One region of the Pseudomonas sp. CFBP 5748 genome, then DNA from elsewhere that is predicted to be linked to it. Evidence: predicted binding sites of a transcription regulator. Region 1 holds the regulator's gene; the other holds the start of a gene.

Region 1 (14,581 bases):
GTTTGTGTGCCAGCACGCTTCAACGCCGCGTCCGGTTTTGCATTGGCCGTGCCGGTACCGGTCAGGCTGCGGCGCACATCGAGGTTTCGCGACACCACCAGTACCACGCGACGGTTACGCGCACGCCCCTCGGCCGTGGCGTTGTTGGCCACCGGCTGGAATTCGCCATAGCCCACCGACGCCAGGCGGCCAGGGTTCACACCCTGCATGGCGAGCATGCGCACGATGCTCGCCGAACGGGCCGAGGACAGTTCCCAGTTGGTCGGGTACTGCGGAGTGCGGATTGGCTGGTCGTCGGTGAAACCTTCAACATGGATCGGGTTGTCGAAGGGCTTCAGGATCGTCGCCACTTTATCGATGATGTTGAACGCCATGTCGCTGGGCATGGCGTCGCCGCTGCCGAACAACAGGCTGGAATTGAGCTCGATCTCGACCCACAACTCATTGCCACGCACGGTCATCTGGTTCGAGCTGATCAGGTCGCCGAACGCCGCGCTGATGTCATCAGCGATGCTTTTCAACGGATCGCTGCCGCCGGCGATACCGGCATCCACCTGCTCGGAATCCTTGATCAGCGGCTTGGCCGGCGTGGTGCTCTTGGGCCGCTCATCACCAATGGGGATGGGCTTGAGGGCGCGGTCGGAGTCGGTAAAGACCCCGATCAACGCTTCGGAAATGACTTTGTACTTGCCTTCGTTGACCGACGAGATCGAATACATGACCACGAAAAAGGCGAACAACAGCGTGATGAAGTCGGCGTAGGAAACCAGCCAGCGTTCATGATTGACGTGTTCTTCACGATGTCTGCGACGTGCCATGGTCCATACTCCCCATCAGTCCATGAAGCCCTGGAGCTTCAGCTCAATGGAACGCGGGTTTTCACCTTCGGCGATCGACAGGATCCCTTCCAGCAACATTTCGCGATAGCGCGACTGGCGCAATGCGATGGACTTGAGCTTGGCGGCGATCGGCAACAGCACCAGGTTGGCGCTCGCTACGCCGTAGATCGTGGCGACGAACGCCACAGCGATGCCGCTGCCCAGCTGCGACGGGTCGGCCAGGTTGCCCATCACGTGGATCAGGCCCATCACCGCACCGATGATGCCGATGGTCGGCGCGTAGCCGCCCATGCTTTCGAAGACTTTGGCCGCTTCGATGTCGCGGCTTTCCTGGGTGTAGAAATCCACCTCCAGGATGCTGCGGATGGCTTCTGGCTCCGCGCCATCCACCAGCAATTGCAGGCCTTTGCGGGAGTAGCTGTCGGGTTCGGCATCGGCCACCCCTTCCAACCCCAGCAGGCCTTCCTTGCGCGCAGTCAGGCTCCAGTTCACCACACGATCGATACCGCCAGCCAAGTCGACACGAGGAGGGAACAGAATCCAGATCAGCACCTGCATGGCACGCTTGAAAGCGCTCATAGGCGACTGCAACAGCGCGGCGCCAACAGTGCCGCCGATCACGATCAACGCTGCCGGGCCGTTGGCCAGGGCCCCAAGATGACCACCTTCCAGGTAATTGCCGCCAATAATGGCGACGAACGCCATGACAATGCCGATCAGGCTAAGCACATCCATTACAGGCACGCCTCGACCAGGTGTCTACCGATGTCATCCAACCCGTACACCGCGTCGGCGAGATCTGCTTTGACGATGGCCATCGGCATGCCGTAGATCACGCAACTGGCTTCATCCTGGGCCCAGATCGCACTGCCGCCCTGCTTGAGCAGGCGTGCGCCTTCGCGACCGTCGGCGCCCATGCCGGTGAGCACCACCGCCAGAACTTTGTCACCGTAGGACTTGGCGGCGGAACCGAAGGTGATGTCCACGCACGGCTTGTAGTTCAAACGTTCGTCGCCCGGCAGGATTTTCACCGCGCCGCGGCCATCGACCATCATCTGCTTGCCACCCGGGGCCAACAACGCCAGGCCCGGACGCAGGATGTCACCATCCTCGGCTTCCTTGACGCTGATGTTGCACAGTTTGTCCAATCGCTCGGCGAAGGCCTTGGTAAAGGCTGCGGGCATGTGCTGGATCAGCACGATAGGAGCCGGGAAATTGGCCGGCAACTGAGTCAGGACCCGCTGCAGCGCCACCGGCCCACCGGTGGACGTACCGATCGCGACCAGTTTGTAGGCTTTGCGCTTGGGTGCCGGCGACGACGCACTGACTGGCGCCGCACGTGCAGGCGCGGGTGCCGGAGCACTGCGCACCGGTGCCGGATTGAAACTGCCCGCCGAAGTCGGGGCTGGCGCAGGGCTTGGCGCAACCACAGGCGCCGGCGCGCTGTAGGCCCCAAGACGTCGGTTGCTGCGGGAAATGCTGTGGACCTTTTCGCACAGCAACTGCCGAACCTTGTCGGGGTTGCGCGAAATGTCTTCGAAGTTTTTCGGCAGGAAATCCACCGCCCCGGCGTCCAGCGCATCGAGGGTCACCCGGGCGCCTTCATGGGTCAGGGAGGAGAACATCAATACGGGAGTCGGGCAGCGCTGCATGATATGCCGCACGGCTGTGATGCCATCCATCATCGGCATCTCGTAGTCCATGGTGATCACGTCTGGTTTGAGTGCCAGCGCCTGATCGATCGCCTCTTTGCCGTTGGTCGCCGTACCGACGACTTGAATACTCGTATCCGCCGAAAGAATTTCCGAGACGCGGCGGCGGAAAAACCCCGAATCGTCCACCACCAGGACTTTAACTACCATAAACACTCCGTTAGACGAGGCGCGGCACTGGGCCACGCCCCTCCAGAATCAAATACGCCGGGCGGCGTAACGCTTGAGCATGCTTGGCACATCGAGAATCAATGCGATGCGACCGTCGCCGGTGATGGTGGCGCCGGACATGCCCGGGGTGCCCTGGAGCATCTTGCCCAATGGCTTGATGACCACTTCTTCCTGGCCCACCAACTGATCGACGACAAAGCCGATCCGCTGGGTGCCCACCGATAGGATCACCACGTGGCCTTCGCCCTGCTCCACATGAGCCGCGGAGCTGACCAGCCAGCGCTTGAGGTAGAACAGCGGCAGTGCCTTGTCCCGTACGATCACCACTTCCTGGCCGTCCACCACGTTGGTACGCGACAGGTCGAGGTGGAAGATCTCGTTGACGTTGACCAGCGGGAAGGCAAATGCCTGGTTGCCCAGCATGACCATCAGGGTCGGCATGATCGCCAGGGTCAGCGGGACCTTGATGACGATCTTCGAGCCCTGGCCCTTGGTCGAGTAGATGTTGATCGAACCGTTGAGCTGGGAAATCTTGGTTTTCACCACGTCCATGCCCACGCCACGGCCCGACACATCGGAAATCTCGGTCTTGGTCGAGAAGCCCGGGGCGAAGATCAGGTTGTAGCACTCGGTGTCGCTCAGGCGGTCGGCGGCGTCCTTGTCCATCACTCCGCGTTTCACCGCGATGGAACGCAACACGTTCGGGTCCATGCCTTTGCCGTCGTCGGAGATCGACAACAGGATGTGGTCACCCTCCTGCTCGGCGGCCAGCACGACCTTGCCGCTACGGACCTTGCCCGACTCTTCACGCTCTTGCGGCGATTCGATGCCGTGGTCGACGGCGTTGCGCACCAAGTGGACCAGCGGGTCGGCCAGGGCCTCGACAAGGTTTTTGTCGAGGTCGGTCTCTTCACCCACCAACTCCAGGTTGATTTCTTTCTTGAGCTGGCGAGCCAGGTCACGAACCAGGCGCGGGAAGCGCCCGAAGACTTTCTTGATCGGCTGCATCCGGGTCTTCATGACCGCGGTCTGCAAGTCGGCCGTGACCACGTCGAGGTTCGACACGGCCTTGGACATGGCTTCGTCCTGGCTGTTGAGGCCCAGGCGCACCAGACGGTTACGCACCAGCACCAGTTCGCCGACCATGTTCATGATCTCGTCCAGGCGTGCGGTGTCGACCCGAACGGTGGTCTCGGCTTCGCTCGCCGGTTTTTCCGCTGGAGCCGCCGCCGGGGCACGGGCGGCTGCCGGGGCAGCTGCCGCAGCAGGCTTGGGCGTCTCGGCCTTCGGCTCCGGTGCCTTGGCAGCGGGTTTTGGCACAGCCTTGGCCGCCGGCGCAGCAGTGGCGGTAGTCCCAGCAGCAGGGGCGGCCGTGGCCTTCCCGACCTCACTGAACTTGCCTTTGCCATGCAGTTCGTCGAGCAACGATTCGAATTCGTGATCACTGATCAGGTCACTGCCCGCCGCGGCGGCGGCAGGCTTGGCTGGCGCCGGTGCCGAAGCAATGGCCGAGTCCAGCGCGTCAACGGCAAACGTGCCCTTGCCATGCAACTGATCGAGCAAGGCTTCGAATTCGTCGTCGGTGATATCGGAGCTGTCGCCCGCCGCTTTCGGGGCGGCCGCGGCTGGCGCAGGCACAACCGCATCGGGCGCGAACTGGCCTTTGCCATGAAGCTGGTCGAGCAACGATTCGAACTCGTCGTCAGTGATTTCATCGCTGGCAGCGGCAGTCGACTCGCTGCTTGGTGCCGCAGGGGGGGCGGGAACTGCCGGGGCTGCGGCTTCAGCCTTGACGGCGTTCAGCGAGTCCAGCAATTGTTCAAATTCGTTATCGGTGATGTCGCCCGATTCCTCGGCGACCGGTTCTTCAGCGACCGCCTCGACAACCGGCGCGGCTTCGTCAGCCGATTGTGGCTCGGCCAGGCGTGCCAGCGCGGCGAGCAACTCAGGGGTGGCAGCGGTGATCGGCGAGCGCTCGCGCACTTCACTGAACATGCCGTTGACCGCATCCAGCGCTTCGAGCACCACGTCCATCAGTTCCGAATCAACGCGGCGTTCACCCTTGCGCAGGATGTCGAACACGTTTTCGGCAATGTGGCAGCACTCCACCAACTCATTGAGCTGGAGGAAGCCGGCGCCTCCTTTTACAGTGTGGAAACCGCGAAAAATTGCATTGAGCAAGTCCGCATCATCTGGTCGGCTTTCCAGCTCGACCAGCTGTTCAGACAGTTGCTCTAGAATCTCGCCGGCCTCAACCAGGAAATCCTGAAGGATCTCTTCATCGGCGCCGAAGCTCATTAATGGCTGCTCCTAAAACAGGGCTAAAACTCAGAATCCAAGGCTGGACAGCAAATCGTCCACATCGTCCTGACCGGACATAACGTCTTCTCTTTTATCGGCATGAATCTGCGGACCTTCACCCTGCGAGAGATGTTTTTGTGGATCTTTTTCAGCAAGTATCGCTTCACGGTCGTGTTCGATGCCTGCAAAGCGGTCGACCTGGCTGGCCATCAACACCAGTTTGAGCAGATTGCTTTCAACTTCGGTGACCAATTGGGTCACGCGCTTGATCACTTGGCCGGTCAAGTCCTGATAGTCCTGAGCCAGCAGAATGTCGTTGAGGTTGCTTGCCACGGCGCGGGTCTCGGTGCCGCTGCGCGTCAGGAAACCGTCGACCCGGCGGGCCAGCTCCCGAAACTCTTCAGCGCCGACTTCGCGACGCATGAACCGGCCCCAATCGGTGCTCAAGGCCTGGGCTTCTTCGCTCAGGCCATTGACCAGCGGCGTTGCGCTCTCCACCAAGTCCATGGTGCGGTTGGCTGCGGCCTCGGTCAGCTTGACCACATAACCCAGACGCTCGGTAGCGTCGGTGATCTGCGAGACTTCCTCGGCCTGCGGCATGTGCGGGTCGATCTGGAAATTGACAATTGCGCTGTGCAATTCACGCGTGAGCTTGCCCACTTCCTGATACAGACCTCGGTCACGGGTCTGGTTGAGCTCATGGATCATTTGAACCGCATCGCCAAAGCGGCCTTTTTCAAGGCTGTCGACCAGTTCGCGGGCATGTTTTTTCAGGGTCGATTCGAAGTCGCCCATTGAAGATTCGTTGTCCATAGCTCCCCCGTGGCGCCGTTAACCGATGCGTTCGAAGATTTTTTCGATCTTCTCTTTCAACGCCTGGGCCGTGAAGGGTTTGACCACATAGCCGTTCACACCGGCTTGGGCCGCTTCGATGATCTGCTCGCGCTTGGCTTCGGCAGTCACCATCAGCACCGGAAGGTGCTTGAGTTTTTCGTCGGCGCGTACATGGCGCAGCAAGTCGATACCGGTCATGCCGGGCATGTTCCAGTCAGTCACCAGAAAGTCGATGCTCCCGCTGTTGAGGACCGGAATGGCAGTAGTGCCATCGTCAGCCTCGACCGTGTTGGTGAACCCAAGGTCACGCAACAGGTTTTTTATGATCCGCCGCATCGTTGAGAAGTCATCAACGATGAGGATTTTCATGTTCTTGTCCAATTCGACCTCCAAGCAGTCTTAAACGCGCCCAGCACCTGAACGCGCCATTTCAATCAATCCGGCACAACACTCGACAACGGCCTGGAGCACCACGGTTGGAGACTGGCGCAGCGCATGCCAGACCAGCTCGTTCGCAATGCTCCCACACAGCTGTCAGCGCGCTCGCCACTCCCCCAAACGCCCCCGCAAACGGGCCGCGCACTGGCTGTGTAACTGGCTGACCCGCGATTCGCTGACCCCCAGGACCTCACCGATTTCCTTGAGGTTCAGCTCTTCGTCGTAGTACAGCGCCAAGACCAGTCGCTCACGCTCCGGCAAATTGGCAATCGCATCCGCCAGCGCGCTCTGGAAACGCTCATCTTCCAGGTCACGCGATGGCTCCATGTGAGCACTCGCGCCGTCCTCGTGCAGCCCTTCGTGTTCGCCGTCCTGCAGCAGGTCGTCGAAACTGAACAGGCGGCTGCCCAAGGTGTCGTTCAAAATCCCGTAATAATCATCGAGACTCAATTGGAGTTCGGCCGCAACCTCGTGATCTTTAGCGTCTCGCCCGGTTTTAGCTTCAATAGCGCGGATCGCGTCACTGACCATGCGGGTGTTGCGATGCACCGAACGCGGTGCCCAATCGCCCTTGCGGACCTCATCGAGCATCGCCCCACGAATGCGAATACCGGCATACGTTTCGAAACTGGCGCCTTTGCTCGCGTCGTATTTGTTCGACACTTCGAGCAGGCCGATCATGCCTGCCTGGATCAAGTCCTCAACCTGGACACTGGCCGGCAACCGCGCCAGCAAGTGGTAGGCGATACGCTTGACCAGTGGCGCGTAACGCTCGATCAGTTCGTATTGGGCGTCCCGTGCCGATTTTTTATAGAGATGGTTGTAACCGCTGGCTGTCATAGCACGGGCCCTGCTGTTTGTTGCACGAGACGCTCGACGAAAAACTCCAGGTGCCCGCGAGGGTTGGCCGGCAGTGGCCAGGTATCAACCTTCTGGGCGATAGCCTTGAACGCCAGCGCACATTTGGAACGGGGAAAGGCTTCATAAACCGCACGTTGCTTCTGGACAGCCTTGCGTACGCTTTCGTCGTAGGGCACAGCGCCGACGTATTGTAGGGCGACGTCCAGGAAACGATCCGTGACCTTTGTCAACTTGGCGAACAGGTTGCGACCTTCCTGCGGGCTCTGGGCCATGTTGGCCAGGACACGGAAGCGGTTCATGCCGTAGTCACGGTTCAATAACTTGATCAGGGCATAGGCGTCGGTGATGGACGTGGGTTCGTCGCAGACCACCAGGAGCACTTCCTGGGCAGCGCGGACGAAACTGACCACCGAGTCACCGATACCGGCAGCGGTGTCGATCACCAGCACATCGAGGTTATCACCGATGTCGCTGAAGGCCTGGATCAGGCCCGCGTGCTGGGCCGGGGTCAGGTGAACCATGCTCTGGGTGCCGGAGGCAGCCGGCACGATACGAATCCCGCCGGGCCCCTGCAGCAGCACGTCGCGCAGTTCGCAGCGGCCTTCAATCACGTCCGCCAGCGTGCGTTTGGGCGTGAGCCCCAACAGCACATCGACGTTCGCCAGGCCCAGGTCGGCGTCCAGCAGCATGACCCGTCGGCCAAGCTCTGCCAGAGCCAGGGACAAGTTCACTGACACGTTAGTCTTCCCGACGCCACCTTTGCCGCCGGTCACCGCGATCACCTGTACGGGATGCATGCTGCCCATGTTCGTTCTTTACCTTGTCTTACTTAGACGGAGGCCACATTACTGGCTGCGCGTTCCCATTCGGAACAATGCATGGCAGACCATCGATGTAGGTACAAAAAATATTCATGATTACCTCAGCCGACCTGCTTGGTCGGGCTGTGGTAGATATCAGCGAACATATCAGCCATGGCTTCTTCGCTGGGTTCTTCCTGCATTTGCACACTCACGGCACGACTGACCAGTTGATGACGGCGCGGCAGATGCAAATCATCCGGGATCCGCGGTCCGTCGGTCAGGTAGGCCACCGGTAATTCATGACCGATCGCCAGGCTCAGCACCTCGCCCAGGCTTGCCGTTTCGTCCAGCTTAGTCAGGATGCAGCCGGCCAGCCCGCAGCGTTTGTAGCTGTGGTACGCGGCGGTTAGAACCTGCTTTTGGCTAGTGGTTGCCAACACGAGATAATTTTTTGACTTGATACCGCGCCCGGCCAGGCTTTCGAGCTGCATGCGCAGGGCCGGATCGCTGGCTTGCAGGCCGGCGGTGTCGATCAGCACGACGCGTTTGCGCAGCAGCGGTTCCAGCGCCTGGACCAGGGACTGGCCCGGATCCACATGGGTCACCGACACATTGAGGATCCGGCCCAGGGTCTTGAGTTGTTCCTGGGCGCCGATGCGGAAACTGTCCATGCTCACCAGGGCGATGCTCTGGGCGCCGTACTTGAGTACATAACGGGCGGCGAGCTTGGCCAGGGTGGTGGTCTTGCCCATGCCGGCAGGGCCGACCATCGCAATCACCCCGCCCTCTTCCAGCGGCTCGACTTCCGGCGTGACGATCATCCGCGCCAAGTGTGCCAGCAACATGCGCCAGGCCTGGCGAGGCTCTTCGATACCGTTGATCAGCGCCAGCAGGTCACGGGACAACGGGCCGGACAAGCCGATGCGTTGCAGGCGACGCCAGAGGTTGGCCTGGGCCGGACGGCTGCCTTGCAGCTGGTTCCAGGCCAGGGAGCCGAGCTGAACCTCCATCAGTTCACGCAGGCTGTTGAGTTCAAAGCGCATCGAGTCCAGGGCACGCGGGTCAACACCCCTGGCTGGCGCGGCCTGCGCCGGGGCCGGGGCCGGACGACGCGGCTCGGCCTGGGCCTGCTCGACCAGCGGCTCGGCCGCGGTCAACGGCAGGCCGGCGGTGAGCGGCTGACCGGCGAACAATTGACGATTGCTGCCTGCGACACCTTCGCCTTCGCTACTGCGCAGGCTCAATTCGGCCTGGGCGCTGGCGATGCGCGACTGAGTCTTACGCAGCTCATCCTCGAGTTCCATGTTCGGAACGCGTGGGGCCAGCGCCGACAACTTGTAATCCAGGGCAGCCGTTAACTCGACACCGCCAGCGATCCGGCGATTGCCAATGATGGCTGCTTCAGCGCCCAACTCGTCACGAACCAGCTTCATGGCCTGACGCATATCGGCGGCGAAAAAACGCTTCACTTGCATAAACCACTACCTCAGCCGTTGGGCCCTACTGTCGCAACGATGGTCACTTGCTTGTTGTCCGGTATTTCCTGGTACGCCAGCACATGCAGCCCCGGGACCGCGAGGCGACCGAATCGCGAGAGCATCGCGCGAATCGGACCGGCCACCAGCAGGATCACTGGTTGGCCTTGCATCTCCTGCCGCTGGGCTGCATCAATCAACGAACGCTGCAGCTTCTCGGCCATGCTTGGCTCCAGCAGAACGCCCTCTTCCGAGCCTTGTCCTGCCTTCTGCAGACTATTGAGCAATATCTGTTCCAACCTTGGCTCCAGAGTGATCACAGGCAGCTCAGACTCAGTGCCTACAATGCTTTGGACGATTGCGCGGGATACGCCGACCCGAACCGCAGCCACCAAGGCGGCGGTATCTTGACTCTTGGATGCGTTGTTGGCGATAGCCTCGGCAATACTGCGAATGTCACGCACGGGCACCTGTTCGGCCAACAGCGCCTGCAACACCTTGAGCAACTGCGACAACGAAACCACGCCCGGCACCAGCTCTTCAGCCAGCTTCGGCGAGCCTTTAGCCAGTACTTGCAGGAGTTGCTGGACTTCTTCGTGACCGATCAGCTCACTGGAGTGCTTGTACAGAATCTGATTCAAGTGGGTCGCCACCACAGTGCTGGCGTCCACCACGGTGTAACCGAGGGACTGGGCCTGGGCCCGCTGGCTGATTTCAATCCACACCGCTTCCAGACCAAAAGCCGGATCCTTGGCGGTGATGCCGTTGAGGGTGCCGTAGACCTGGCCGGGGTTGATCGCCAACTCGCGGTCCGGATAGATCTCGGCTTCGGCCAGGATCACGCCCATCAGCGTCAGGCGGTAGGCGCTAGGCGCCAGGTCGAGGTTGTCGCGAATATGCACGGTGGGCATCAGGAAGCCCAAGTCCTGGGACAACTTCTTGCGCACGCCCTTGATCCGCGCCAGCAACTGCCCCCCCTGGTTGCGATCGACCAATGGAATCAGGCGGTAACCGACTTCCAGGCCGATCATGTCGATCGGCGTCACGTCATCCCAGCCCAGCTCCTTGGTCTCCATGGCTCGGGCCGGCGACGGCAGCAACTCCTGCTGGCGCTTGACCTCTTGCAGGGCCTGGACCTTCTGCACGTTCTGCTTCTTCCAGAACAGGTAGGCGCCACCCGCGGCAACCGCCGCCATGCTCAGGAAGGAAAAGTGCGGCATGCCGGGCACCAGGCCCATGACGGCCATCAGTCCGGCCGCAACCGCCAAAGCCTTGGGCGTGGCGAACATTTGCCGACCGATCTGCTTGCCCATATCTTCGGAGCCCGAAGCACGGGTCACCATGATCGCGGCCGCTGTAGATAACAACAGTGATGGCAATTGCGCCACCAAACCGTCACCGATGGTCAGCAGAGCGTAAACCTTGCCAGCGTCGCCGAACGTCATGCCGTGCTGGAAGATACCGACAGCCATGCCACCGATCAGGTTGATGAACAGAATCAACAGGCCGGCGATGGCGTCACCGCGCACGAATTTGCTCGCACCATCCATGGAGCCATAGAACTCAGCTTCCTGGGCCACTTCCAGACGACGGGCCTTGGCCTGGTTCTGGTCGATCAGCCCGGCGTTGAGGTCGGCGTCGATTGCCATTTGCTTGCCGGGCATCGCATCGAGGGTGAAACGCGCGCTCACCTCGGAAATCCGCCCGGCACCTTTGGTCACGACGACGAAGTTGATGATCATCAAGATGGCGAAGACCACGATACCGACTACGTAGTTACCGCCGATCACCACTTCACCGAAGGCCTGGATCACCTTACCGGCGGCAGCGTGACCTTCATGACCGTGAATCATCACCACCCGGGTGGACGCCACGTTCAACGCCAGGCGCATCAGCGTCGCCACCAGCAGAATGGTCGGGAACACCGCGAAATCCAATGGCCGCAGGGCATACACGCACACCAGCAGCACCACGATCGACAGGGCGATGTTGAACGTGAAAAACACGTCCAACAGGAACGGCGGCACCGGCAGCATCATCATGGCGAGCATGACCAGCAGCAACAGCGGCACACCCAGATTGCCCCGACTGAGGTCTGCTACGTTGCTGCGCGCGGTGCTGAGTAACTGAGAGCGATCCACCAATAATCCCCGTTCCTGTGAAGCAAACTTTTGACGCCCGCAGCGCCGTAAAACCTGCATGTGCAAAAAGCCGTCCAACTTTTGCGGGAACTGGAAATATCGCTCGCTCATGAGGCTCCAGGCCTTAAATTCCGCGCACCCGCCGATATGAGCCTCGGAGCAAAGGACTAATGGCCATCTTCGTGTATAGGCCCAATCACACTTGCCGCTAACACTCCTGAAGCGGAGCGTCAACCTGACACTTCTGAGAGTGGTTGAGACAGACGCGGAGGTATTGAATGAGTGACAGAGCGACTGTGGAGATATTGAGGGCAGCCGCAACAACCCAGTGGGGGCTTGCCATGACCGACAATATTTCCCTTGCCGTGCAAATGGATGTGAATCCAGACGACCTGGACGAAAACGGTGTATTGAAGCCTTATAGGGCTCCAGAGTTTCCCCCTTACCCTACCGACGAATTGGAGACCTGCGATGAGCAGCCATCCAACGGTGACGCGCCTCCAGCCGAAGAATTTCTTTCGTCACCCAGGATCGGCTGGTGCCCGAGTGGCAGCGTCAGTGATGGCATCTGCTCACCATTCAATAATATCCGTACTGACTGGATGGGCCGCTATGCCACCAGCAACCTGCGGGTTGACGAATTGATCCTGCCCGGCACCCACAACGCCGGCATGGACAAGCAGGCTTCTTACTCCAACAGCTACGATACCTGCCAGGACGTGTCGCCTCACAGCCAATTGCAAACAGGCATCAGGGCGCTCGACCTGAGGGTCCAGTTTTTCAGTGGCTACCCACAAGGTGATCGGAGAAGGTTCGCAATCTTCCACAGCTCGAACTCTGGCAGGAACATTGAAGGTGACGTTTTGCAGGCCGTCATCAATCTCTACACAGCCCACCGCAACGAGGTGGTCATCCTCGACTTTCATGACTTCAAGAATTTCACCGTCGCGGCACACCGCGAACTGGCCACGGTCATCAAGAATCGCCTGGGCAGTAAATTGATAGAGCCCAAATGGAAGACCCTGGTGCTCAGGCAGCTATGGGCCCTGCAGAAAACCGTAGTGATAGCCTACAACGATGAGCAACGAGACCCGCTGTTCTGGCCGGGCGTTAACCAGCGCTGGATCGGCAAGGATCGGCCCTCCAGCAGCGAATTGAAGAGTTTCATCGATCGGGTTGGCAACGAGACAAAGCCCGACTATCAATTGCGCGCCATCCAGGCCCATAAATACACCCTGGTCTATCAACCGGACGATATGTCACCGGACGTCATGAACTGGTTTGCAGCGGGTGAAAATAATTCGCCGATCATGAAGTTCTTTATCATCAACACCGATTGGTCCTTGCGTCACCGCTTTGTCGATAATTGCATCTATGCCAACAGTCTCAGAAACAGAAAAAGAGCCTCCGTGCATTGGACCCCCAATAATATTCCGGGGGGCATGATGGACGATTACTACCACGCAATCGTCGTTGAAACCTCCAATGGTAATTGGTCCTCATCGCTGTTCGCCCCCTCCAACCCGCCGGACGCAGCCACGATGCTGATCATTTGCCGCGCCCAGTTGCAAACCCTGTTGCATACATCCAACAGTGACTTTCCAAATGGGATCATTACGCTGGCGCAAAATAACGTGGTGCTCTTTCAATACACCCAGAAGAAGTGGGTATTGCAAAATACCCGGACTTATACCCCCAACAGCTCGGGAAACACGGTCCCTGCCCCGCTCGCCGATGAAAAACTCATCAAGTACCAGACAGGGGATGGTAATTGGACGGAACACATCAGCCTACCGACGTCTGCGCCGACCTACAGCTATGTCGAGATATCATCGAGCGCCGGCTATTACAGCCAGATCCATCGTCAATCCGGGCGGAGAGTCTACCGCTGCCAACGGGGAGACAAATATCTCTTCATGTTCAATCAAGGCGTCTGGCAGCCGGTCAAGCCAGCCATACACTCCTACGGCGCGGCCCAGGCCGGGGCCCAGATGGCAGATACCGGCACAGAGCAGACGCGGGTGCACTTCAAGGATGGCGACTGGATCGCGCAAATCACCCTGCCTGCCAATGCATGGCAGGGCGACACTGTTACCCTCACCTCCAACGCAACCTATACCGCTACCGTCATGGGCACCAACCTCGAATCAGGCGCCTCCGTACAACTGAGAAGAGGCGACACCCTTCACTATCGATACGTTGCCAGCATCGGCAAGTGGCGCAGTTGGCAGGGGCTGGATAACGAATGAAAAAACTTTGAACTGCCGACGGCAGCTTTCCCCTCTTCCCATACCCCTCGCCGACAACGCAGGGCCGTTCAAGGGCCGATGATCATCTAGGAATCACGCCGCAAATCCGGCGGAATTGGCAAGTCCTTGAGCGGTTCGGGACGCTTGCCCTTGCCGGCACGGTGTTGGCGGATCTGGTAGACGTAGGCCAGCACTTGGGCTACGGCCAGGTACAAGCCACCAGGGATTTCCTGATCGAGTTCAGTGGAGTAGTAGATTGAGCGCGCCAGGGCCGGGGATTCGAGCAACATCACTTCATTGGTCACGGCGATTTCACGGATCTTCAGCGCCAGGAAGTCGCTGCCCTTGGCCAGCAACACCGGAGCATTGCCTTTTTCGGGATCGTACTTGAGGGCCACGGCGTAGTGCGTCGGGTTGGTGATGACCACATCGGCGTCGGGGATCGCCGCCATCATCCGCCGCTGGGATACCTCGCGCTGCAACTGACGGATCCGCTGCTTGACCTCCGGCTTACCTTCCTGATCCTTGTACTCGTCGCGTATCTCCTGCTTGGTCATCATCAGCTTCTGCTTGCTCTGATACAGCTGGATCGGCACGTCGATGGCGGCGATCAGAATCAGGCCGCAGGCCATCCACAAGGTGCTCCAGCCCACTACTTGAACGCTGTGGATGATGGCCTGTTCCAGAGGCTCGTGGGCGATACGCAACAGATCGTCGATATTGCTCTGCAATACAGTCAACGCAACAAACAGGACCA
Region 2 (14,581 bases), on a different contig from region 1:
CCATCATGGTCGGTGCCGTGAAGAATCTGATCGTGCCGCAACACACACCGGGGCCGCTGGTTTATTGCCACGGCAAGATGGGCGCCCTGCCCGTCCTCGCCTGAACCGATCGTCAACGACAAGAGAAAGCGCCATGAAATTTTCCCTGTTTGTACACATGGAGCGTTGGGACGAAAGCGTCAGCCATCGCCAGTTGTTCGAGAACCTGAGCGAGCTGACCCTGCTGGCCGAGGCCGGCGGCTTCAGCACCGTGTGGATCGGCGAACACCACGCCATGGAATACACCATCTCGCCCAGCCCGATGCCGCTGCTGGCGTACCTGGCGGGCAAGACCACCACCATCCACCTCGGCGCCGGCACCATCATCGCGCCGTTCTGGCATCCGCTGCGGGTGGCCGGCGAATGCGCGCTGCTGGACGTGATCAGTAACGGCCGCATGGAAGTCGGTCTGGCCCGTGGCGCCTATCAGGTGGAGTTCGACCGCATGGCTGGCGGCATGCCAGCGTCCTCCGGCGGCCAGGCCCTGCGGGAAATGGTCCCGGTGGTGCGCGCCCTGTGGCAAGGCGACTACGCCCATGACGGCGAAATCTGGAAGTTCCCCACCTCCACCAGCGTGCCCAAGCCGATCCGCAAACCCTACCCGCCGATGTGGATCGCCGCCCGCGACCCGGACTCCCACAACTTCGCCGTCGCCAATGGCTGCAATGTGATGGTCACGCCGTTGATGAAGGGCGATGAAGAAGTCCTGGACCTGAAGAACAAGTTCCAGGCCGCCCTGGACAACAACCCTGACGTACCGCGCCCGCAATTGATGGTGCTGCGCCACACCCACGTGCATGCCGTGGACGATCCCGAGGGCTGGAAAGTCGGTGCCCAGGCAATCTCCAAGTTCTATCGCACCTTCGATGCCTGGTTCGGCAACAAGCAAGTGCCGGTCAACGGTTTCCTCGCGCCAAGCCCCGAAGAAAAATTCGCCGAGCGTCCGGAGTTCCAACTGGAAAACATCCGCAAGAACACCATGATTGGCACACCGCAGGAAATCATCGAGCGGATCAAGTACTACCAGGAATTGGGGGTGGATGAGTTCAGCTTCTGGTGCGACAACAGCTTGTCCCATGCCGAGAAGAAGAAGTCTCTGGAGTTGTTTATCCAGCAGGTGGTGCCGGCGTTTCGCTGATCCGCAGCCCTTGAGACCTGATAGTGGGAGCGAGCTTGCTCGCGATGGCGGCCGAAATCTGAAGGTGATCCCCAAAAAAATGCCCGGACTTCAAGGTCCGGGCATTTTGTTTTCAGGAGGGATCAGAACGTCACGCTGGCACTCAGGCGGGCGGTACGCGGTTCACCGACATTGACTTGCTGTTCGCTGCCGGTGGACGACGGGTAGTACTGCTTGTCGAACAGGTTGTCCACGTTCAACTGCAACGAGGTTTTGTGCCCCAGCACTGGAGATTCCCAGCGCAGGAACGCGTCGGCGACGGTGTAGCTGCTGAGCCAGAAGTCGTTGGCCTTGTTAGCGGCGCGCTCGCCGACATACCGCGCACCGGCGCCGGCGTGCCAGACACCGAATTCGGCTGGCACGTTCAGGTGGTGGCTCAGGTATAGGCTGGCGGTGTGCTTGGGTGCATCGGCGAGGCGATGGCCTTCGTCCTTGGGATCATCAAGTATTTCTGTATGGGTATAGGCGTAGGTGCCGATCAAGTCCCAACGCTCAGCCAGACGACCGGTGATGTCGAGTTCCAGGCCTTGGGAGCCGACTTTGCCGGCAGCCTCCGACAGGGTCACACCATTGACAGTGGAGGACGTCACAACGTTCTTTTTCACGATGTCGAACAGTGCCAGATTGATATTCAGCCCCGGCAATGGATCGTACTTGGCGCCGACTTCGTAACTGCGTCCTTCCTCCGGTTTAAAAGTGCTGAGATTGTCGTCGACGGTATCGTTGGGCTTGAAAGAGCGACTGTAGTTGCCATACAGAGACAGGGTCTCGGTGGCTTTATAGACCAGTCCCAGGAACGGAACAAAAGCATCACCATTGTCGTCACGAACCGGCACGCTCGTGATCAGCCCCTGCTTGCTGAATTGGTCGTAATGCTGGTAGCGCCCCCCAAAGACCAGGATCCAGCGATCATCCAGGTGCCAGTTGTCTTTCAGGTACACCGAGCTGGAAGTCAGTTTGTTGCTCAAGTTGCTTTGGCCTGGACTGATGACGCTGGGTTCTTCCAGACCACCGTACACCGGTGCTGTGATGTCGAAACCCGCTTGATAGGCCCCACGGTAGGTCTTGCCACGGAACTGATCGGATACCTGGTTATCCACGCCGATCAACAGGTCATGACGTTGACCGAATAGCTCCTGCTTGCCGATGAAATCCCAGCTGGCGTAGCGGGTTTCATCGTCGTAGTGCGCGCCGTTGGCAGCACGCTGGAAAACACCGCCGCTTGTCATCCGCGGCTGCGCGATTGAAAGGCTATACCGGTCATTGTTCCAGCCATAGGTGACCCGCGTTTTCCAATCCTCGCTCAGTTCATACTCAAACCGCGCCGTGGCCGTCTCGCGAATTCCCACGCTCTTGGCCCACGGCTCATCCAGACGCTTGTCATAGTCGATATCCTCCGGATGCCCATTCCTGAACACCGTTCCGCGATCGAATGGATTGGAATATTCGTTGTACTCGTAACTGAGGTTCAACGAAGCCCGCTCCCCCGTCCAAGCCAAGGACGGCGCCACCAGCGTGCTCTCGTTGACGCCGTAGTTGCGCCAGTAGTCCTCGTGCCCACGCTCGGCAATCAAACGATAAGCCAGGCCGGTATCGCCCAACGGCCCAGTGGTGTCCAGGGCCATGGTGCCGCCGCCCTCGCTGTAGGCCGAGCCGCTCAGCGTGGTGCTCTGGGTGTACTCGGGTTTCTTGCTGATGACGTTGACCAGGCCCCCAGGCTCCAGCGCGCCGTACAGCATCGAGGCCGGGCCCTTGAGCACTTCGACCCGTTCGGTGGTGGCGCTGAAGTTGTGCCCCAGGTTCGAACGCACGCCATCACGCAGGATCGAGCCGTCGTCGTTGGTGCCAAAACCACGCTTGACCAACGAGTCCCGCGAGCCGCCCAAGGTATTGCCCTGGCTGACGCCGCTGACGAACTTCATTGCGTCGGCCAGCGAACGCACCTGATAGTCGTCCAGGGTCTGCTGGGTCACCACGTTGATCGATTGCGCCTCTTCCTTGATCGGTACATCGCTTTTGCTCGCCGTGCTGGCTTGCGATGCCGTGTAGCCCTCGTCCTGAGTGATGCGACTGCCCTGGATGTCCGTAGCCGGCAGTTCAAGGGTGTCCTGTGCCCACACCGGACTTGCGATGAAGCAGCAAGACAAGGTTGGCAATACACACTTGATGAAGACGTTGCGATTAGCGAGGGGGGTGGAACGATTCAAGACGCTGCACTCATAGGGGGGGATGTTAATGAGAGCGAATATACTTTGAGAACGATTCCCAGTAAATCTTTTCTATTCATTACTGACCATCATCAAACCCCTGTGGGAGCGGGCTTGCTCGAATGCGATGGGTCAGTTGCATCAGTGTTGAATGTGCTACCGCCTTCGCGAGCAAGCCCGCTCCCACGGGTCCGTGCTGCGCTGGGCTACGCCAAATCACGTAAAGTGATATCAAATCGCCCTATCCCCCTAAAGCTTTGCCACTCGCGGTCGAATGTATTCCATTGAGAGATTTCTTTGCCCAGGAGCAGCGGCATGCAGACGTTAAAGGCCTTGTACGAGTCTATCGAAATGCAATTTTTCGATACGCTCACCAAAAAGCTGTCGAGCCTTTTCCTGCTGGTGTTGGTCAGTGGCCTGCTGTACTGGGTGGCCCTCAGCGCACGCGCCGATATCCTGCTGCAATTGCGCAACGCGCAGTTGGACGGCGCAATGCTGGGGCAGATCGAGGGTCGGCTCGACAGCCTCACCCATGCCCTGCTCTTCGGTGCGTTTCTGTCGCTGTGCATGATCAGCTTCATGGTCTGGTACTTGCGCCACCTCATCGTGCGCCCCGTCACCGCCATGACCAAGGCCCTGGAAGAGATCGCCAACGGCGAAGGCGACTTGTCCAAGGACCTGCCGCTGGTGACCCACGATGAGATTCGGACGCTGGCCGGCACCTGCAATCGTTTCCTGGCCAAGCAGCGGGAGATCATCAGCAACGTCCAGGCCCTGACCGTGCACATCGCCGTCGAATCGGCGCGTTCGCTGAAGAACATCAGCGATTCCAGTGACAGCGCTACCCACCAGGCCCGCTTCGCCAAGGAAGTGATGGACCAGAGCAACACCGCCGTGGGCCGCATTGAAGAAGTCTCGCGCCAGACCCAGGGCATCTCCAGCACCACCGCCCAGAACCTGAGCATGGCCCGCGACTCCTACGCCGAGCTGCTGGAAGTGACTGGCAACATCAGTGAAATCTCCAGCAGCCTCAATGAATTCGCGACGCTGGTGGGCGCCTTGAACCAGCGCTCTTCAAGCATCAAATCCATTGTCGGGTTGATCCAGCAAATCTCTGCCCAGACCAACCTGCTGGCCCTCAACGCTGCCATCGAAGCCGCCCGGGCTGGCGAAAGTGGCCGGGGCTTCGCCGTAGTGGCCGATGAAGTGCGCACATTGGCGCAGAATGTCAGCCGGGCAACGGACGATATCTCGCGCAACATCGACGCCATGCTTGAAGAGGTCGGCTCCACCCACGAGCAGACCACCCAGATCAGCCACAGCGCCCGGGAAACTCAGAAAGTGGTGGAGCGCGCCTCCGGTCATTTCGAAAGTATGATCGGCGATTTCGAATCCACCAACGGCAAACTGGCGGACATTGCCACGCATATCCAGCAGTTCGCCGACAGCAATACGGGCATCAACGAACGGGTGACCCAGATCCATGCCGATAGCCAGTTGATCGACCAGCGTATGCAGCATTCGGCGACGGCGACCCGTGACCTCTCCGGTGTTGCCGAAAAAGTGCAGGCGCTGTTGGGTCGGTTCGTGCTCGGCCACGGCAAGCTGGATGCCGCCATCACCCGGGCCAGCCAGTGCCGCGACATCCTCCAGGTACGCCTGGAAGCGCTGCAAAAGGAAGGCCTCAACCTGTTCGACCAGAACTACCAATTGATCCCCGGCACCGACCCCAAGCAATACATGACCGGCTATACCGAACGCTTTGCCCAGGTCTGCCAGGAAGAATGCGACAAGCTCACCCGCAGCACGCCGGGTGGCAAGGTGTCGTTTATCGTCGATACCAAGGGCTATTGCCCGGTGAACAACAGCTGGGTGTCGAAGCCGCCCACGGGTGATCGCACAGTCGACCTGCCGGTATGCCGCAACAAACGGATCTTCGGCGACCCGATCGGCCTGCGCGCAGCGGGCAACGTCCAGCGCTTCCTGCTCCAGACCTACCTGCGCGATACCGGGGAAATCATGACCGAGATCGACGTACCCTTCTTCTTCGGCGGCCGTCATTGGGGCAACTTGCGGGTGGGTTTCGATGCGGCGGTGTTGTTGGCGGAGTGATCGCCAGGCAAATACCCCGTGGCGAGGGCGCTTGCTGCCACAGGGTTTGCATTTTAATGGTGTATCCGGGCCGACGCTGAGGTCTTCAGCGAGCCAAGCAAGCCGCTGCGGGTCGCCCGGTTGACGGCACTCACCAAGGCCTTCAAGGACGCCGACAGGAAGCTGCCATCGCGCGCCGCGCCGAAGATGAACTGGCTGCCCAAGCGGATCTCGACGTAGGCAATCGCTTCGGATTGAGCTCCGTCGCGCGTCGCATGCTCGTGGTAATCGGCAATGTCCAGGTTGATGCCGCAAGCGGCGAGCGCATCGACCATGGCCGCCAACGGGCCGTTACCCTCGCCGGCCAGGTGCACCAGGCCCTGTGGTCCGTCCAGCCGCGCATCGATGTAGGTCGTGTCGCCTTCGCTGACCACCTGCGGTTTACCGAGCCGGTACGGCATCCCTTCGGTGAGGTATTGCTCGGTAAAACACTCCAGGATCATTTCGCTGGTGATCTCCCGGCCTGTATCGTCAGCCACTTGCTGGACCAGGCCGCTGAACTCCATTTGCAGGCGCCGCGGCAGGACGATGCCGTATTGCTCCAGCAGGTAGGCCACGCCGCCCTTGCCGGACTGGCTGTTGACGCGGATGACCGCCTCATAGCTGCGCCCCATGTCTGCCGGGTCGATGGGCAAGTAAGGGACTTCCCAAAACCCCTCGGGGCGGGCATTGCGGGCGGCAAAGCCTTTCTTGATCGCGTCCTGATGCGAACCGGAAAACGCCGTGAATACCAGCTCGCCGGCATAGGGATGCCGCGGGTGGGTCGGCAACTGGTTGCAGTACTCGACTTCACGCTGCACATGCACGATGTCGGAAAAGTCCAGCCGTGGGGAAATCCCGCTGGTGTAGAGGTTCATTGCCAGCGTGAGGATATCGACGTTACCGGTACGCTCGCCATTGCCAAACAGCGTTCCTTCGATCCGCTGGGCACCCGCCAGGCAAGCCTGCTCGGCCGTGGCGACACCGGTGCCGCGGTCGTTGTGCGGATGGACGCTGATGATCACGCTGTCCAAACGACTGAAGTGACGGCAGAACCATTCGATCTGATCGGCAAACACGTTCGCGGTGGAGACCTCCACGGTGGTCGGCAGATTGAGGATCATTTTGTTCTGCGGGGTGGGCTCGAATTGCGCGGCCACGGCCTCACAAATCTCCAGGCCGAAATCCAGCTCGGTGAAACAGAAGGTTTCCGGCGAATACTGGAACGTCCACTCGGTCTGCGGGTACTGCTGCATCAGCGCCTTGATTTCCCGCGTTGCATCGGTGGCAATCTTGATGCAACCGGCTTTATCGACCCCGAACACCACATCACGGAACACCGGTGCGGTGGCGTTGTAGACATGAACGATGGCCCGCGGGGCGCCCTTCAGCGCTTCGAAGGTTCGCTCGATCAAATGCGTACGCGCCTGGGTCATGACCTGGATGGTCACGTCCGGTGGAATTTTGTTGCCCTCGATCAACTCACGCACATAGTCGAAATCGGTCTGCGAAGCGGCGGGGAAACCCACCTCAATCTCCTTGAAGCCGGTCTTGACCAACAGCTCGAAGAACCGCCGCTTGCGCTCGGCGTTCATCGGCTCGATGAGCGCCTGGTTGCCATCGCGCATGTCGACGCTGCACCAGGTCGGTGCCTGGCGCTGGACCTTGGACGGCCATTGCCGGTCAGGCAAGTCCACGGTGGAGAAATGGCGGTATTTGAGGGAAGGGTCGCTGAGCATCATGCGTTCGTCTCCTTGAGGACAACAGCCACTGGATCGATTCGCGGGAGGCGAACCAGATTGGATCCAATACACCGTATTCTAGAGATTGCCGGCTGCTCAAGGATTGCAAACCATGTCTTAAAATAAGAATAAAATGATAACAAAAACGAATTATCAAAACTTTTCAGCAATAAATAATCAAAATAGCCGCACCATCAACAACGCCAAAAACCTGCACGTCAACGCGCCCCCGTGCACCAATTACGACCACCACTAAGTTAATCAGCCCTACAGCCGATAAAGGACAGGTGCGGGTGAAATCGCTTTTGGCTGATGACTTATTTATGACTGAAGATGCTGGCAACGACTCAATCGTTCTTTCCCCGGGCTCGCCAACCCGAAGCTTCACCCGTCGTACCTTCCCGGCCATCATGCTCCTGCTGTTTGTCATGTCCGCATTGGCGATCGCCGTGTTGCTCAACATCACCCAGGTCCAGGACCAGCGCGCCCGTGAACAGAGCCTGTTTTTTGCCCAGCGGGCCATTGATGGTATCCGCACGGGCATCGGGCGGGACCTGAGCGATTATTCCAAGTGGAGCGATGCTTACCGGCATTTGCATGTCGAAATGGACAAAGAGTGGGCCTACGACCAGGAAAATGTCGGCAGCAGCGTTTACTCGCTCTACGGTTACCAGGCGGTGTTTGTCATTTCCCCGACAGGTAAAACCGTCTATTCGGTGATCGATGGCAAGATGGATGAGGTCGATGCCGACACATGGCTGACCGGCAACCTGCGCGCATTGGAGGAAAAAGCCAGTGCATCGGAGAACCGCGATGAAGTTGTCGTCGAACTGTTGCATCACGACGGCATGCCCGCGTTCGTCGCCACTTCCGCCATCACCACCGGCACGGACGATAGCGTGGCCGAAATCCCCGGCCCGCCCAGCCTGCTGCTGTTCGTAAAAGTCCTCGATTCCGCCGCCCTGCAAGGCCTGGCGCGGGACTTTGCCCTGCCCGATGCCCATATCGCCAGAACACCGGGCCCCAGTGATACCGCCCAGGTGCTGCTCGACAACTTGACCCAAGAGGCCCTGGCATGGCGGCCATCGACGCCGGGTCAGGATCTGCGCAGGATCCTGCTGCCCTTGCTGGCCCTGGCATTACTGGTCTTGGCCTTTCTGGCGCTGGCCGTGTTACGCCATGCCCTGGCCATGCTCCGCGCACAGGAGCGCCAGTACACCAGCTTACTGGCTCACCGCAAGGCCTTGGAACGCAGTGAAGAACGCTTCAAAGACATTGCCGAAGTGTCCTCTGACTGGCTGTGGGAGATCGACTCGAACGGGACGCTGACCTACCTGTCTGATCGCTTCGAACAAGTGACCGGGTTCAGCCCTGCCGAGTGGTTGGGCAAGCCCCTCTACCGGCTGCTGCACCCCCACGGTGGCTCGATTTCGATTGCCCAATGGTTGCTCGGCGGCGCCGACAGCGCCTCATCCGCCCCACTGTTATGCGAGTACACCGCACGCAACCAGCGCATCCGCACCTGCAAGCTGTCGGTGCGGGCCATCGAATCCGGCGCGTTGGGATTTCGCGGCACCGCCACCGATATCACCGACGAGCTACGGGCCCTGGCGCAGATCAAGCATCTTTCCCTGCACGACCCGCTGACCGGCCTGGCCAACCGAAACCATCTGTTCGATTGCCTGCGCAAGCACCTGGATCGATCTGACGGTACCTCGCTGGCGGTGTTGAACCTGGACATGGATCGGTTCAAACCGGTCAACGATTCCCTGGGGCATGCCGTGGGGGACAAGGTGCTCAGGGAGGTGGCCCATATCCTTCAGCAAAACGTGCGCGACACCGATCTGGTGGCCCGTCTGGGCGGTGATGAGTTTGTCATCGTCATGCCCGACCCGGGCAATGCGCACGATCTCGATCAACTCTGTGAGCGCTTGATCGATTGCATGCAACGCCCCATGCACCTGGACGGTAATACCCTGTACCTGGGGGTGAGCATCGGCGTTGTCTGGTCGCAACCCGGCGACGAACATGCCGATGAATTATTGCGCCACGCTGATATTGCCTTGTATGCGGCCAAGGCGGCTGGTCGTAATACCTGGCGCGTATATGTCGAGGCCATGGGCAATGTGGCCCGCGACCGTCGACGATACGAGCAACAACTACGTGATGCGATGCAGGAGGATCAGCTGGAGCTGCGTTATCTACCGCGCTTCAACGTGAGCGCCGAGCAACTGCATGGCTTTGAAGCCCAGACCTTCTGGCATCATCCCGAAAAAGGTGAACTGGGCGGGTCCGACTTCATACCGGTCGCCGAAGCGTCAGGCCAGTTGGAAGAACTGGGGACCTGGATGCTGATCAACGTCTGTGAGGAAGCAGCTACCTGGCCGACCGCCGTCAGCGTGTCCGTCGCGGTTTCGCCCAAGTGGTTCAGCAGCAGCTTTCTGCTCAACCAGGTGCAAACGGCCCTTGACGCAAGCGGCCTGGAGCCTCATCGGCTGACCCTGGAAGTGGCCGAAGGGGTGCTGTTGGCCGACCATAAGACCGTCGCCCGCACCCTTCATACCCTGAAAGATCTCGGCGTACGGATCAACATCGACAAGTTCGGCACGAGCATCGCATCCCTTCGCGAAGTATTGAACCAGCCGTTCGATGGCATCCGCTTCGATCGCAATATCCTCGCGCAGCTGGGCTTGGAACATGACCAGGAAGGCGTCCTGGCGATGATCCGATTGAGCCGCAGCGTAGGGCTGATGGTCACCGCCGAAGGCATCGAAAACGCCCGGCAATTCAGCCAACTGCGCAGCGTCGCTTGCGACCATGTGCAAGGCCCCTACTTCGGCTCGGCACTGGCCCGCTCGGAAATGGCCTCGTTCTTCACCACGCCCAGGTGGTTATAGAGCTGGCTCGCGCCTTTCTCCCACAGGAGATTCGGAGTGGATACATTTGATGGGATCTGAGTCTTCCGCCCTCCAGGACTAGTCCATCAATGACTCATCGGCGACATGGCCGTTGCCTGCCCCAACAACTGCTGGTCAATGTCGTCCAGGCGCAACACCCGGCCGCCGGTGTCCCTGGCGAGTTTTTCCGCCGCCTGGGCGTCGGAGAACGAGGCCAGGACCACGCCCATGGCGCCCTTGAGCCCGGAGCCGATCACGAAATAAGCGGTCCTGGCATCGATCAGATGAGCATCATCCGGCGTATCCCAATGGCTGCGCCCCATGTCGTGGACGTACAGTTGCACATCGGCGCGGTGGTTTTCCGGCTGTAACCACCAGCCAAGCATCTCCGCCGGCGAGCAGAACTTCCTGACGTTCCCCGCGCCGACCGCTGCGCCCTTGGGCCCGGGAAAGTCGTTGATGACCATGCCGCAGACGTGGCATTCGTCAGTGGGGTGAAACGCCAGCGCCGCCTCGCTGACCGGTGGCGGGGCTTTGTCACACGCCACCAGCGCCAGGCACACCAACACCCCGGCCAAGAGACGGCTCGCCTTGAAATACAGCCTGTTCATCGTTGCATGCTCCCTTATAAACATCAGAAATCACGGACACCGGCGATTGAACAACCGATAAGCCAACCACAACGGCAATGCCACCCACAGCCACAGGCACACCCACAGCAAAGGCCCCGACACCGGCAGGTCGCTGCCCAGGGTCAGCACGGCGGCGCCGCTGGACGCAGGATCGAACCCGGACAGATTGATCAGCCGATACACATCCGTGGGGTTGAACAGCAGCAACCACGGCAACAGGTCCGGGCTGAACCGGCCTTCGCTAAGCACCAATAGCGCCAGCAGCACCAGGTCGAACACCAGCACAAAGAAAAACCACACCCCCAGCGCCAGCCCGGCGGCGGTGGACTTTTCCGCCGAGAGGCTGCTCAGCACATAGGCCAGCCCGAGAAAGCCCCAGCCGAGCAAGGTGGTGGACAACATGAAGCGGCCGAAGGCCCAGAGCAGCAGGCTCAGTTCGATATCGTCCACCAACAGGGCAATGGCCAGCATCGCGCAACCGAAGCCAATCAGCGTCGCCAGGGTCAGGATCAGGCCCTGACCGACGAACTTGCCCAGCAGCAACTGACCGCGCCCCAACGGATAGGTGAGCAACAGCAGCAAAGTGCCGCTCTCGTCTTCGCCGACGATCGCGTCGTAGGCCAAGAGCAAGGCGATCAAGGGCATCAGGAACGTCGCCAGGCTGGCCAGGCTCGCCACCGTCGCTGGCACCGAGGTAAACCCCAATTGGCCAGAGGCCGCCGCGCCGAGCCAGGCGATGCCGATGGCCAGCGCCGCGAACAGCAGACTGATCGCCAGCAGCCAGCGATTACGCAAGCCATCGCTGAATTCCTTGCGGGCCATGTTCCAGATCGGGTTCATGAGCTGGCCTCCTCGGCCGCCGCGCGGACCATGTAATGGCGGTACAGATCCTCCAGGGAAGGCGGCTTGATCTCGACATCCGTCGGGTTGTCCTGGGCCAGCAACTGCCGCAGCAAGACGAGCTTGCTGCCGTCCGGCGCGGACACCTGCAAGCCTGCCGCGCCCCAACCCTGGGTGACATGCCCTTCGCTGCGCCAGCGTTGCAGCAACTGCGCGGAACGAACCAGCCCCGAAGCACGGATCAAGGTCGGCAACCCTGCGTCTTCGCGCAACCGAGCCAGACTGCCCAAGGCCAACAGACGCCCCTGGGTCAGGATCGCGGCGCGGTTGATGTGCGCCTCGACCCCCGGCAGGACATGGGAGCAGAGAATGATGCTGGTGCCCTGCCAGCGCAGGCGATCAAGCAGTTGATAGAGGTCCTGGGTGGCGATGGGGTCCAGGCCCACGGTCGGTTCGTCCAGCAGCAACAGACGCGGCTGGCCGAGCAAGGCTTGCGCCAGGCCAAGGCGTTGACGCATGCCCTTGGAATAGGTTCGCACGCGCCGCCGGGCCGCATCTGCCAGCCCTACCTCCTCCAACAAACGCTCGACCTGTTCCGGTGCCGCGCCTTTGAGCCGGGCAAAGTGACGCAGGGTTTCCAGCCCACTCAGCTGCGGGTAGAACATGACGTTCTCCGGCAGGTAGCCGAGCATCTGCCGCACGCTCGAGTCGCTGGGCGCTCGACCGAAGACACGCACCTGGCCTTCGCTGGCCCGCAGCAGGCCGAGTATCAACTTCATGGTCGTGGTCTTGCCCGCACCGTTGTGCCCGAACAGGCCCAGCACTTCGCCCTGGGCCAAATTCAGGTTCAGCCCGCGCAACACTGCGACGTCGCCGTAGTGTTGGCTGACGCCTTCGATCTCGACGACGTTCAAGACGCGTCCTCCTGCGCACTGTTGCGTGATGGGGGATGGACCGGGGTTTCCATCAACGGATGGCTGTCCATGACCCCAGGGGATTTCATCACCGGGAACGCCCGCTGCACCCAACGCAGCAGTTCGATCCCCGGACTGTTCATCAACAGCCGTACCTGGGGGTACAGCCACAGCAGGCGATCAACGTTGTCGTTGGGCTCATAGGCCACGTCCCCTACCCCGTCACCGTTGCGATCCCAACCCAGGTAGTCGCTCCAGTAATTGCCGCGCCCCTCCGCCGACCATTCCTGCAGCCGGGTGGCGACGTATTTGACTTGGCGCTGGTTATGGACGAAGGCGTTGCCGGCGATGCGGTTGTCCTCCGAACCGGCAGTCAGGTGGATGCCCACCGCACTGCGTTCGAAGTGATTGCCTTCGATGCGGTTGAACAACGAGTTGTAGATGAACAGGGCCTTGCCCTCCGCGCCGGTGATCATGGTGTCGCCGGTAGACCCGTCGCGCACGTCGGTGACGAAGTTGTCGCGCAGGGTGGAATAGGTGATGTAGTTCATCAGGATCCCGTAGTTCTGGTCCTGTTCGGAACGGTTGCCGATCACGGTCAGCTGACGACTTTGCATCAAGGCATAACCGGTGCGGGTACGCCGGGTGACGTTGTCCAGCAGGCGGTTATCGTTGGCGAACATGTAATGCACGCCATAGCGCAGGTCCTCCAGGGTATTGCCCTGCAACAGGTTGCCGCTGGAGGTGTCGATGTAGATGCCGTCGCGGGTTTCGCGCACCTGGTTGCCGATGACGCGGGCACCGTGCACGGCATACAGATGAATGCCATTGCCCCGATCCTGGGAGCGCAGGCTGGGGTCGCCCTGGATGCGGTTGTCGATCAGGCTCACGTCCCGCGTGCCATCGACCCAGATGCCGAAGCCCTGGCCCTGCATCCGGTTTGAGCTAACCACCGCCCCTTGGGCACCAGGCTGGAGGAATATCGCCGCATTCATGGCCGTCAGGTCATGGCCCCAGTCCAGGAACGTGCAGCCCTGGACCCGGACATTCGGCGCGCGAATGATCAACCCGTTGCCCTCGCCCTGCCCCTGGAACACAGCGCCCGGCGCACAGGTGAGCGTCATCGGCTGGTCGATGCTGAACGAGCCCTGGTATTGCCCGGCAGGTAGGCGCCAGTGCTGCTCGCCCTCGGCCTGCAAAGGCAGATTGGTGATCGGCTGCGGCGCGGCGAGCGCACCGCCCGACATCAAACAAAGCACCAGCGCAATGACCGGTTGGCGAGCATGGCCCGCAGGTTGCTGCGTGTTCCCAGTCATTGAACCTGCCTCCTTGATAAGCCGTCTCAGGCCTTTTCAACCAGCATGCGCCCGACCATCTCCATGTGCAGGGCATGGCAGAACCAGCTGCAGTAGTACCAATGCAAGCCAGCCTTATCGGCGATGAAGGTGATCGATGAGGTCTGTTGCGGGCTGATCTCCATGCTCGCGCCATGGTTGGTCATGACAAAACCGTGGGAAACGTCCTCGATCTGGTCGATGTTGGTGATGGTGACCGTCACCTCGTTGCCTTGCTTGACGGTGAACTCGGTCAAGCCATAGGCCGGCGCCATCGACGTCATGTAGACCCGCACCTTGTTGCCGTCACGGATGACTTTGTTGTCGGTCTCCAGGTTGATGCCGTCTTTCTTGGCCAACTCCACGGTGCCGGCGAAGAACGGGTCGTTGCGGTTCCAGATCTTCTGGGTCTTGATCTGGTCGCGCCGGGCGAGGATGCAGTCGTGGGGTTCGGCGAAGGCCGGGCCGTCGTGCACCAGCTTCATTTCCTCGCCGGAGATGTCGATCAGTTGATCGTTCTCCGGGTGCAGCGGACCGGTGGGCAGGAAACGGTCCTTGGAGAACTTGCACAACACCACCAGCCATTTGCCGTCCGCCTCGCTGGTTTCGGTCAGGGAGGCATGGTTGTGGCCGGGCTGGTACTGCACGTCGAGTTTCTGCTTGATGTAG

Evidence for each region. Region 1 encodes FliA, which starts transcription of late flagellar genes. Its sites were predicted from a motif close to CTAAAGTTTNNNNNNNNNNNGCCGNTAA; they were not measured.
Region 2: the regulator FliA is predicted to act here: its motif matches at 3,673-3,700, upstream of ACWNZ1_RS09830 (methyl-accepting chemotaxis protein).

What each region holds. Positions count from the first base shown of each region.
Region 1 is NZ_JBSPTN010000001.1:241,754-256,334, reverse strand. It holds gene motD (flagellar motor protein MotD) at 1-818, opposite strand, end outside; gene ACWNZ1_RS01225 (flagellar motor protein) at 834-1,574, opposite strand; gene ACWNZ1_RS01220 (protein-glutamate methylesterase/protein-glutamine glutaminase) at 1,574-2,701, opposite strand; gene ACWNZ1_RS01215 (chemotaxis protein CheA) at 2,750-5,020, opposite strand; gene ACWNZ1_RS01210 (protein phosphatase CheZ) at 5,051-5,836, opposite strand; gene ACWNZ1_RS01205 (chemotaxis response regulator CheY) at 5,855-6,226, opposite strand; gene fliA (RNA polymerase sigma factor FliA) at 6,392-7,135, opposite strand; gene fleN (flagellar synthesis regulator FleN) at 7,132-7,962, opposite strand; gene flhF (flagellar biosynthesis protein FlhF) at 8,079-9,434, opposite strand; gene flhA (flagellar biosynthesis protein FlhA) at 9,446-11,575, opposite strand; gene ACWNZ1_RS01180 (hypothetical protein) at 11,917-13,824, shown strand; gene flhB (flagellar biosynthesis protein FlhB) at 13,911-14,581, opposite strand, start outside.
Region 2 is NZ_JBSPTN010000003.1:520,354-534,934, forward strand. It holds gene ACWNZ1_RS09815 (flavin reductase family protein) at 1-104, shown strand, start outside; gene ACWNZ1_RS09820 (LLM class flavin-dependent oxidoreductase) at 134-1,177, shown strand; gene ACWNZ1_RS09825 (TonB-dependent siderophore receptor) at 1,300-3,423, opposite strand; gene ACWNZ1_RS09830 (methyl-accepting chemotaxis protein) at 3,739-5,535, shown strand; gene leuA (2-isopropylmalate synthase) at 5,589-7,295, opposite strand; gene ACWNZ1_RS09840 (bifunctional diguanylate cyclase/phosphodiesterase) at 7,619-10,192, shown strand; gene ACWNZ1_RS09845 (nitrous oxide reductase accessory protein NosL) at 10,279-10,803, opposite strand; gene ACWNZ1_RS09850 (ABC transporter permease) at 10,834-11,664, opposite strand; gene ACWNZ1_RS09855 (ABC transporter ATP-binding protein) at 11,661-12,578, opposite strand; gene ACWNZ1_RS09860 (nitrous oxide reductase family maturation protein NosD) at 12,575-13,894, opposite strand; gene nosZ (TAT-dependent nitrous-oxide reductase) at 13,921-14,581, opposite strand, start outside.